3 regions of the Pseudorhizobium banfieldiae genome follow, and region 2 is predicted to be linked to each of the others. Evidence: predicted binding sites of a transcription regulator. Region 2 holds the regulator's gene; each other region holds the start of a gene.
The links. Region 2 encodes LexA, which represses DNA repair genes until DNA is damaged. Its sites were predicted from a motif close to TGTTCNNNNTGTGTTCNG; they were not measured.

Region 1: the regulator LexA is predicted to act here: its motif matches at 1,956-1,973, upstream of NT26_RS02165 (PA0069 family radical SAM protein).
Region 3: the regulator LexA is predicted to act here: its motif matches at 1,712-1,729, upstream of NT26_RS10140 (ATP-dependent helicase).

What each region holds. Positions count from the first base shown of each region.
Region 1 covers NZ_FO082820.1:462,077-465,709, forward strand. Annotated here, with positions in the region: gene NT26_RS02160 (ribonuclease HII) at 1-584, opposite strand, end outside; gene NT26_RS02165 (PA0069 family radical SAM protein) at 740-1,897, opposite strand; gene NT26_RS02170 (glycosyl transferase) at 2,027-2,545, shown strand; gene moaB (molybdenum cofactor biosynthesis protein B) at 2,549-3,097, opposite strand; gene NT26_RS02180 (4-(cytidine 5'-diphospho)-2-C-methyl-D-erythritol kinase) at 3,099-3,633, opposite strand, start outside.
Region 2 covers NZ_FO082820.1:1,555,169-1,558,801, reverse strand. Annotated here, with positions in the region: gene eno (phosphopyruvate hydratase) at 1-202, opposite strand, end outside; gene kdsA (3-deoxy-8-phosphooctulonate synthase) at 298-1,140, opposite strand; gene lexA (transcriptional repressor LexA) at 1,347-2,063, shown strand; gene NT26_RS07720 (ComEC/Rec2 family competence protein) at 2,044-3,633, opposite strand, start outside.
Region 3 covers NZ_FO082820.1:2,051,340-2,054,972, reverse strand. Annotated here, with positions in the region: gene NT26_RS10140 (ATP-dependent helicase) at 1-1,669, opposite strand, end outside; gene NT26_RS10135 (efflux RND transporter periplasmic adaptor subunit) at 1,947-3,113, shown strand; gene NT26_RS10130 (efflux RND transporter permease subunit) at 3,110-3,633, shown strand, end outside.

The sequences.
Region 1 (3,633 bases), 1.1 Mb from region 2:
CGATGCTGGGGCGTCGCATAGCCGGCATGGCTGTTGAACCCGTATAGCGGGAATACCTGGTGTGCCCGCGTCATCATGCGGTCTCGCGTGACCTTGGCGATGATCGACGCGGCCGCGATCGATACCGACCGGGCATCCCCCTGGATGACGGCACGTCCGGGGCAGCAGAGGCCCTGCGGTACGTCGCGGCCGTCTGCAAGAACATAGGCTGGTAGGATCGAAAGGCCGGCCACGGCCCGGCGCATGGCATCGAGGCTTGCACGCAGGATGTTTCGCTCGTCGATGTGGCGGGGTCCCGAAGCGGCGATCGAGACATCGGCGGTGGCCATGATCGCTTCGAAGAGCTCCTCCCGCCGTGCAGCGGTCAGCTGCTTGGAATCATTGAGACCGTCGGGGATGTTGTTGGGATCTAGAATCACGGCTGCCGCCACAACAGGTCCGGCCAACGGGCCGCGGCCCGCTTCGTCCGTTCCTGCCACCGGCCAGTGGCCGGCATTGCGTGCGACGAGTTCCAGGCTGAAGTCCGGGACGAGCGGGACTTCTTCGAACAGCATCGGAGAATCGGGGGACGTGCGAGCCAACATGGCGGCAGACTCGCACGCCCACCCGACCTCCTGCAAGCCCCGGCCGGTGTGATGCGGCACACTGTCCCGCCACGGAGAGGCGGGGCCGGGGTGTTTCGGATACGGAGGAGGCGGCATCCGCACCGAAATCTGGAGCAATCAAGGACCTTCGTTCGTCAGAGCAGCGACAGCTGGATCCCACCTCCATCCGGGCGGATAAAGAGATCATCGCGCAGCGGCAGGCCACGATGCCCCATGCCGAGCCGCTTGACGGTTATGTCGAACCGGCGGCCGATCTGCCAGGCGTAGGGGCCGGAGCCTTTCATCCGCTTCCCGAAGTCGGCGTCGTAATCCTTGCCACCGCGCATGGAGCGCACCAGCGACATGACGTGCCGGTAGCGGTCGGGATAGTTGCGAAGCAGCCAGTCGCGAAACAGCGGGCTCACCTCCAGCGGCAGGCGCAGAAGGACGTAGCTCGCTTCCCGGGCACCCGCCGCGTGCCCTGCGTCCAGGATACGCTCGATCTCGTGATCGTTCAGCGCCGGAATGATCGGGGCGACCATGACAGCGGTCGGTACACCGGCATCGTTCAGGGCCTTGATTGCTTCCAGACGCTTCGTGGGGGTGGAGGCGCGTGGCTCCATCGTGCGGGCCAGCTTACGGTCGAGGGTCGTGACGGAAATGCCGACCTTTGCCAATCCCTTCGCGGCCATGTCCGAGAGGATGTCGAGGTCGCGCGTGATCAGCGCCGACTTCGTCACGATCGCAACGGGATGATTGGCCTTGTGAAGGACTTCCAGGATCTGACGCATGATCCGCCATTCTCGCTCGATTGGCTGGTAGGGATCGGTATTCGTGCCGATGGCGATGGCGCGGACCTTGTAGTCCGGGCGGCTGAGCTCGCGCTCCAGCAGCTTCGGCACGTCCGGCTTGGCGAAGAGCTTGGCCTCGAAGTCCAGCCCGGCTGACAATCCCATGAAGCTGTGGGTTGGGCGTGCAAAGCAATAGATGCAGCCGTGCTCGCAACCACGATAGGGATTGATGGAGCGGTCGAAGGAGATATCGGGTGAATCGTTCCGCGTGATTGCCGTGCGGGGCTTCTCCACCTGCACGTCCGTCGTGAACGGTGCCAGTTCCTCAAGCGACTGCCACCCGTCGTCGAACGCCTCGCGCCGTTCCTGCTCGAACCGGCCGCTCGGGTTCAGCCCGGCGCCGCGGCCGCGCCGCCGGTCGATCTCGATGCGAAGGCCTGAGGACTTCACCAGGCAATCGGCAATATCTGCCGTATGGGCAGGTGCGAAGGCATCCTGCCGCAGATGGGTCAGCTCATTCATGTGACGCTCCGAAGGGCCTTTCTGCTTGCCCGCCTGATTAAATTCCTAAGATAGAAATGAGAACAATGCAAGAACAAACTCAAAGGAGCGGATGTGGAAAAGCCGATGATGATACGATAGAAGCAGTTCATGCTGACTGTCTTGATGGAATGCAGTGACCATGAAGCCGAACTCGCCCAGACACTTTCAGGTCTGGTTTCGGGTGCGGTGGAGGGGCTTGTCAGCGATGTAGCAGTCCTCGATCGAGGGTCCTCCGACGGCTCGGCAAGGGTCGCCGATGCGGCGGGGTGCAGGTTCTACCGCGACTGGGTTCTTTCCGATGTCCTGATGGCTGCGCGAGGTGACTGGTTGCTCCTCATCGAGCCGGGTGCGCGCCTGCAAAAGGGTTGGATCGACGAGGTGATGGAATACATCGCTTCGAGCAGCAGGCCGGCCCGCTTCTCCCTTGCCCGCCATTGCCGCCGCCCGTTCCTGAAGCGAATCGTCGGGAGGGTTCAGCCGCTCGAGCACGGCCTCCTGCTGACGAAGCGGCAGGCATTGGACGCCGTGGCGCCAGGGATGGGCCTCGCTGCCCTAGTGACCGGACTCAAGGCGGTCAGGCTGTCCAGCGAGGTCGTTCCCGCCCGCTCGCTGCGTGCGGCGGGTTGAGCCTCAGCCGGCCCCTCGCTTCAGGTGCTCGTCGAGGCGCGGCATGATCTCTATGAAGTTGCAGGGCATGTGCCTGTAGTCGAGCTGGGCCTCCAGGATGCCGTCCCAGGCGTCCTTGCAAGCACCGGGCGACCCCGGCAGGACGAAGATGAAGGTGGCGTTCGCCACGCCGCCGGTGGCCCTGGACTGGATGGTCGAGGTCCCGATCTTGTCATAGGAGATCCGGTGAAACACTTCTGAGAAGCCATCCATCCGCTTCTCGAACAGCGGCTCCAGCGCCTCCGGCGTCACGTCCCGCCCCGTAAATCCGGTTCCGCCGGTGGTGATGATGACATCGATCTGCGGGTCGAGCGTCCATCTGCGCACCTGGGCGGCGATCTTCTCCTCGTCGTCGGTGACGATGGCGCGGGCCTTCAACACGTGCCCAGCCTTCTCGATCCGAGCGACGAGTGTGTCCCCGGAGCGGTCGTCATCGGGCGTCCGGGTATCGGAGACTGTCAGTACGGCAATGCCGACGGGGATAAAGGGACGGCTCTCGTCGATGCGGTTCATGTCATGACCCGGCAATGGTTTCTGTCGAGGCAAAGTACCACTCGGGCCTTTCGGCCTGCAACATACTTGCGGCGTGATCGGCACTTCGCCTGGAATCGAATACGCCGAAGCACGTGGCGCCGGATCCCGACATGCGCGTCAGCACCGCACCTTGGCTTTGCAGGAGATTGCATAGTGCCCCTATCTCCGGCACCAGTTCGCCGGCAGGACCCTGCAGGTCGTTCCTTGCGGCCGCGAGGTTCAACATCCAGTCGCATGGGTCGTTCAAGACCAGCCCGGGGTTTTGCCTGGACGCGAGGCGAGAGAACACCTCCGGCGTAGAGATGCCTCGCAGAGGATTGGCGAGCACCATGGCAAAGCGCGGCATGCCCGTCAAAGGCGACAGCTTCTCGCCTATCCCGCTTGCGATCAAAGGTCTGCCTGCCATGCACATGGGGACGTCCGCGCCGATCGACAGCGCCAGAGCCTCGATCTCGTCAGTGCCGACGCCGCCTGCGCTCCAGAGCCGCAAGAGCCCTCTTAGTGTCGCTGCCGCG
Region 2 (3,633 bases):
CGACCGCCTTCTCAACGCCCTTGCCGCCATAGCGCTTGCCGCCATCGCGCAGTTCCACCGCCTCGTGGGCGCCGGTGGAAGCGCCCGAGGGGACAGCCGCGCGGCCCATGCTGCCATCCTCCAGGTAGACATCGACCTCCACGGTCGGATTGCCGCGGCTGTCGAGGATTTCGCGTGCGATGATATCGGTAATGGCGGTCATGATCTCTCCCTGAGGTAAACCCAATGCCCTGCGGTTATCGACAATGTCTCTTAATCGATGACAGGCGAATTACAATCCGGCTCCCGCTGCGGCGCCTAGGCAGCCTTGGCGACGGCATCGAAGGCCAGAAGCTTTTCCAGGAGCCGTCGCATGTCTTTCAGATGAACCATGTTCGGGCCATCGGAGGGCGCATTGTCCGGGTCCTCGTGCGTCTCGATGAAGAGGCCGGCGACGCCGACCGCCACTGCCGCGCGCGCCAGCGTCTCGACGAATTCGCGCTGGCCACCGGATGAACCGCCCTGCCCGCCGGGCTGCTGCACGGAATGGGTGGCATCGAAGACGACCGGCGACCCCATGGCGGCCATGATCGGCAGCGAGCGCATGTCCGAGACCAGCGTATTGTAGCCGAAGGAGGCGCCACGCTCGCAGAGAAGCACGTTCGGATTGCCGCTTGCGGTGAACTTGGCCTGGACGTTCTTCATGTCCCAGGGCGCCAGGAACTGGCCCTTCTTGACGTTGATGGCGCGACCGGTCTTTGCGGCGGCGATCAGCAGATCGGTCTGGCGGCAAAGGAAGGCCGGTATCTGCAGGATATCGACTATCGGCGCGACGAGCGCGCAATGCTCCTCGGTATGAACGTCGGTGAGCACCGGGAATCCGAACTCCTTCTTCAGGTCCGCGAATATCTCCATGGCCTTGTCCAGGCCGATGCCACGCTTGCCCGACAAAGATGTCCGGTTCGCCTTGTCAAAGGAGGACTTGTAGACGAGGCCGATCCCGAGCTCGGCGCAGAGTTCCTTGAGCCTTCCGGCGATCATGAAGGCGTGGTCACGGCTCTCCATCTGGCAGGGGCCCGCTATCAGTGCGATGCGGCTCGACTGGGAGAACAGCACCCGGCCTTCGCCGTCACCCACGACAACTTCGGGATTGGGCTTCATGTCCATGGCGGCACTCCTTTTCAAGCGGCATCTGCTCCGTCGCGTGGACCCGGCTGCGGCGGACGCGATGTCCATAACAGCAACCACCGCCTCTGTCACGGAGCCAAGGCATAAGCGCGCCGACGCAGCTGGAACTTTAGCCTTGCGGAACACACCCGGAACATATATGGTCTGTTCCGTATTTGTTTCATCGTCAGGGAACCCGGATGCTCACGCGCAAACAGCAGGAACTGCTTCTTTTCATTCACGAGAGGATGAAGGAGTCGGGCGTGCCTCCGTCCTTCGACGAGATGAAGGATGCGCTCGATCTGGCGTCGAAGTCGGGCATTCACCGGCTGATCACGGCGCTCGAGGAGCGTGGCTTCATCCGCCGGCTGCCCAATCGGGCGCGAGCACTCGAGGTCATCAAGCTGCCGGAAGCCTACAGCACCAGCCTGCAGCCGCGCCGCGGCTTCTCGCCGAGCGTCATCGAGGGCAGCCTTGGCAAGCAGAAGCCGGCACCGCCCCCCTCGCCGATCGCCGCAAGCAACGAGAACGCAAGCACGAGCGTGCCGGTCATGGGACGCATCGCGGCGGGCGTGCCGATCTCGGCAATCCAGAACAATACGCATGATATTGCGGTGCCTGTCGAAATGCTTGGCGCCGGCGAGCACTATGCACTGGAGGTCAAGGGCGACTCGATGATTGAGGCGGGGATCCTGGATGGCGATACGGTCATCATCCGCAACGGCCAGACAGCCAGCCCCGGGGACATTGTCGTGGCCCTCGTCGATGAAGAGGAGGCAACGCTGAAGCGGTTCCGCCGCCGCGGCGCCTCGATCGCGCTGGAGGCTGCCAACCCGGCCTATGAGACTCGCATCCTTCCCGCCGATCGGGTGAAGGTTCAGGGAAAGCTCGTCGGCCTCATCCGCCGCTACCACTGATCATTCGAAGCAACGGTTCGGGAAGGGTTTCGTCGAAGCGGTCGGTGCGCCAGTCATAGAAGCGGTGGCTGGTCCACGGACGGCGGGTACCGGCACTGGCCGCGTTGATCCGCCACAGGGACGGGTCGGGACTGCCATTCAAGTAGATTTCGATCGCGCCAGTCTTTCTCAGGCTTGCGCCGTTCAACAGCACGGCACCCGAGCGACATTCGTCGAACCGCGCGCGAGGGGCGACAACCAGCGCCGCCAGATCGCAGGCGCTTCCCGCAAGTCGCGGATCCTCAACCACGGCAATACTGACTCCGCCCTCACGGGCCACCGCCACGCACCACAGCTTGGGCAGGCAATGGAACCGGCCCGCATCAGCTGCGGCGAGAGCGAGCGTTGACGACATCTCCGAACGGATCCGGTCACGCTGCTCGTCCGTCAGCGCGGCTTTCACAGAAGGATGGCCTGCCGCCGCAATGCCGAGGTCACTTGCCGGAGACATGACCGGAGGGACGGGCTCGGGAAGCAGCAGAGCGCGCTGCCACTGGTCGAAGACAAACGCCGGCGAGCGCGTGCGGTTGGTGGCAACGCCATCGTTCCACAGTGCCACCAGCGCGCCGTCGTCGGAGATCAGAATATCAGGTTGGGGCAGTCGGTTCGCCTGCGAGCTCAGCGCGAAGGCGAGCGCCATGATCGGTACGCCGACCAGCCGAAGCCGGGTGCGCAACAGGGCGAGGATCAGGAACCCGATCGAGGCGATCGACAGGAACCAGGGGTGCTGCCGGCCGGTGCCGACGTCTCCACCCCAGCTGGCCACGTGCTTTGCGACCGCGATGACCGCCTCCAGCCCCAGACCCATCAGTTTCAGGAGGGGCGCGTCGAGCCCGAGCGGCATCAGCAACATGCCAAGCAGGCCGGCCGGCATGACCACGAACGAGATGATCGGCATGACGGCGAGGTTGGCCGCCAGGCCATAGCCGGCAAGCCGGTGAAAGTGCTCCATCGAATAGATCGCCGTCGACAATCCGCCGATCAGCGAAGTTGCAAAAATCCCCGCCATCCAGTGCCAGCCGGTCAGCACCGGCGCGAGCCTGCCCCGGGCGAAGATCGATGGTTCCGGATCCTCCCCTGCGCCGCGCCGGCTCCAATAGGCATAACCCGCGACCAGCGCGGCCGTCGCCGCGAATGACATCTGGAAGCTCGGCCCCATGATCTCGGAGGGGGCCATTGCCAGCATGATGAGGGCCGCCAATGCGATATTGCGAAGGCTGATTGCGGCGCGGTCGAACCATACGGCGATGAGCATCACCGCCATCATCAAGTAGGCTCGCTCTGCAGAGACCGCAAAGCCGGAGACGAGATAGTAGGCAGTGGCCATGAGCAGCGCCCCGGTGGCGGCGATCTTCTTCACCGGCCACGCCTGGGCGAAGCCGGTGAAGAGGCAGAGGCAACTGCGCAGTCCGACGAAGAAGATACCGGCCGCAAGCGCCATGTTGAGCCCGGAGATCGCCACGATATGGGCAAGGCCGGAGATGCGCAGGGCCTCCGTCGTTTCTCGGGAGATCGCACGTCTCTCATCGGT
Region 3 (3,633 bases), 500 kb from region 2:
ACATGTCGGTATAGCCGGACTCTTCGAGGATCTGCTCGGCAAGCTCGATATGCGGAATCTTCTCAAGCCGTTCCTGCCAGTTCCTGAAGCTTTGAATCACGTCGAAGAGCGCCTTGCGCGCCTTCGGTTTCAGCTCGTCCGTCTCGATGATTTCGCTCGCGGCAGCCAGCATCGGGATGTCGCGGGCACGGGCATAGTCGTGGAGCGTGCGCACCGTCGTGTCGCCCAGCCCGCGCTTCGGCGTATTGACGATCCGCTCGAAGGCAAGGTCGTCGGCCGGCTGGCAGGTAAGGCGGAAATAGGCCATCGCGTCGCGGATCTCGAGCCGCTCGTAGAAGCGCGGGCCGCCGATGACGCGGTAGTTGAGGCCGAGGGTGACGAAGCGGTCTTCGAACTCGCGCATCTGGAAGGAAGCGCGCACGAGGATCGCCATGTCGTTCAGCGCATGCCGTTTTCCGTCGGCATCGCCGCGCTGCAGCCTCTCGATCTCCTCGCCCACGGCGCGGGCTTCCTCTTCGGAATCCCAGGCTGCGTGTACCTGCACCTTCTCGTCGTCCGGGTCGCTGCGGTCGGTGAACAGCGTCTTGCCGAGCCGACCCTCATTGTGGGCGATCAGGTGGCCGGCGGCGCCGAGAATGTGTTCGGTGGAGCGGTAATTGCGCTCCAGCTTGATCACCCTGGCGCCCAGAAAATCCTTCTCGAAGCGCAGGATGTTGTCGACCTCCGCACCGCGCCAGCCATAGATCGACTGGTCGTCGTCGCCGACGCAGCAGACGTTCTGCGGCACGCCCTTCGGCCGCTGGGCGAGCAGCCGCAGCCACATGTACTGGGCAGTGTTGGTGTCCTGGTACTCGTCCACCAGGATGTAGCGGAATTTGCCGTGATACTCCTTGAGGATATCCGGGTGGTCGCGGAAGATCGCGATCGGATGGAGCAGCAGGTCGCCGAAGTCGCAGGCGTTCAGCGTCTTCAGCCGGTCCTGGTAGGCGCGGTAGAGCTCGCGGCCCTTGCCGTTGGCGAAGGCGCGCGCGTCGCCCTCGGGTATGTCCTTCGGCGTCAGGCCCTTGTTCTTCCAGTTGTCGATCATGCCGGCGAACTGGCGGGCCGGCCAGCGCTTGTCGTCCAGCCCCTCCGCCTGGATCAGCTGCTTGATCAGCCGGATCACGTCGTCGGTGTCGAGAATGGTGAAGTCGGAACGCAGCCCCGCGAGCTCCGCATGGCGGCGCAGGAGCTTCACGCCGATCGAGTGGAAGGTGCCGAGCCAGGGCATGCCTTCAACCGCGCCACCGACGAGCACGCCGATGCGCTCCTTCATCTCGCGCGCCGCCTTGTTGGTGAAGGTGACGGCGAGGATCTGCGACGGGAAAGCCTTGCCCGTCGCAAGGATGTGGGCGATGCGGGTCGTCAGCACGCGCGTCTTGCCCGTGCCAGCGCCGGCCAGCACCAGCACCGGGCCGGCCAGCGTCTCAACGGCTTCTCGCTGCTCGGGATTGAGGCCGGAGAGATAGTCGGGCATTGCACGGTTCTGGTCGCGCGCGGCCATGGCGCGGGCGGCAATGCCGAGCCCGGATCCCTGTCCCGCGGCGGCCGGTGGTGGCGCCGGTTGCGAAGGACGGCGGGGTTCCGGTTCCTCGTCGAAGAACGGAATGTCGTCGAAAACGTTACTCATGCGGGTCAATGTAGTGATTCGGACCTGAAAGGCCAGAAAAGATGTTCTGGTTTCATTCCTGTCCTTTCACCAGCCGATGGCAAAATCAAGGTATGGCCGGCGAAATGCGGGGGAGGGGCAAGGATGTACAGCGCATGCATCAGACGCGCGATCTGACATCTGCGTGAAATCCCACGATGTTACAAATCCGTAAGGATGCCGATCGCGAATTGCATGTATAGTCGCCGGCATAGATATTGCCGCTATTCGATCCGAACTACTCCCGCCGGAGATCTTAATGCGCATCTGGAAGCAACTGCTCCTCAGTATCGTTGTGGTCGTCGTCGCCCTCTGTCTCTGGGTATTCATGGTGCCCGGAGCCGGCGACACGCTGGCGAGGATGGGCGTGCCCGAGCCGATCGTCGCGGCGATCCGGCCGCAGGCGGCTCAGAACGCGGAGGCTCCCGGCGCGGGCAGGAATGGCGGGCCGGGCAGGGGCCCCGGCGGACGCGCGACCGTGGTCGTGACGGAGGCCGTGGCAACCGGAACGGTCAACGACCGGCTGGCGGCGATCGGCAGCGGAGAGGCGATCCAGTCCGTTGTCGTCATGCCCCAGGCGTCCGGCACCATCGAGGAAATTCTCGTGTCGGCGGGCGACAAGGTCACGAAGGGCCAGGTGCTGGCCCGCCTCGACGACGACGAGCAGGTGATTGCGCGTGACCGGGCGCAGGTTGCGCTTCGTAGCGCGACCGAGCGCTCCCAGTCGCTCAGCAACCTGCGTTCCGTGTCGCGGCTCGACGTGCTCGATGCGCAGATCGCCGAGGAGACGGCGAAGCTCGAAGTCTCGACTGCCGAACTCAACCTGAAACGCCGCGAAATCGTCTCGCCGATCGATGGCGTGGCAGGCATCGTGCCGGCCAATGTCGGCGACAATGTCACCACCCAGACCGCCGTTGTCACGATCGATGACCGCTCGTCGCTGCTGGTGGACTTCTGGGCGCCGGAACGCTTCGCGACCGCCATCTCCGTCGGTCATCCGGTCGAGGCGACGTCCATTGCCCGCCCTGGCGACGCCTTCACCGGCGTCGTCCATGCGATCGACAACCGTGTGGATCCGGCAAGCCGGACGCTGCGCATCCGCGCCCGCATTGACAACCCGGAGGACAAGCTACGCGCCGGCATGGCCTTCAGCGTCGGCATGCGCTTTTCCGGCGATACCTTCCCGGCCGTAGATCCGCTGGCAGTACAGTGGGATGCGGAAGGCTCCTATGTCTGGCAGGTCGTCGATGGCAAGTCGGTGAAGACGCGCGTGCGGATCATCCAGCGCAACCCCGATGTCGTGCTGGTGGATGCCGAGCTGAAGGCCGACGATGCCGTGGTGGTCGAAGGCCTGCAACGGGTCCGTGAAGGTGCCGACGTCCGTATTGCCGGGGCGTCGGAGACTGCGGAGGTGGCGAGCCAATGACATCCCACGACAGCCAGACGCCCTCGCAGCAGGACCCCGGCCAGAGCTTCACGGCGCTCTTCGTCCGCCGGCCGATCCTCGCCGCCGTTCTCAACACGCTCCTTGTCGTCGCAGGTCTTGCGGCCCTTTTCGGGGTCGAGGTGCGTGAGCTTCCGGATGTCGATCAACCGGTTATTACCGTGCGGACGTCCTATGACGGGGCCTCGCCCCAGACGATCGACCAGGAATTGACGCAGGTCATCGAGGGGGCGGTGGCGCGCGTCAGCGGGCTCAAATCTATCTCGTCGGAATCACAGTTCGGCTCCAGCCGGGTCACGATGGAGTTCTCCGATACTGCCGACCTTGCCGTGGCAGCGAACGACGTGCGCGATGCGCTCGGCCGCATCACGAACCAGCTGCCGGACGATGCCGACGAACCGCGCATCATCAAGGCGGATTCGGACTCCCAGGCGATCATGCGGATTGCCGTCACCTCCAGCACCCTGTCCATGGAAGACCTGACGCTGCTCGTCGACAACGA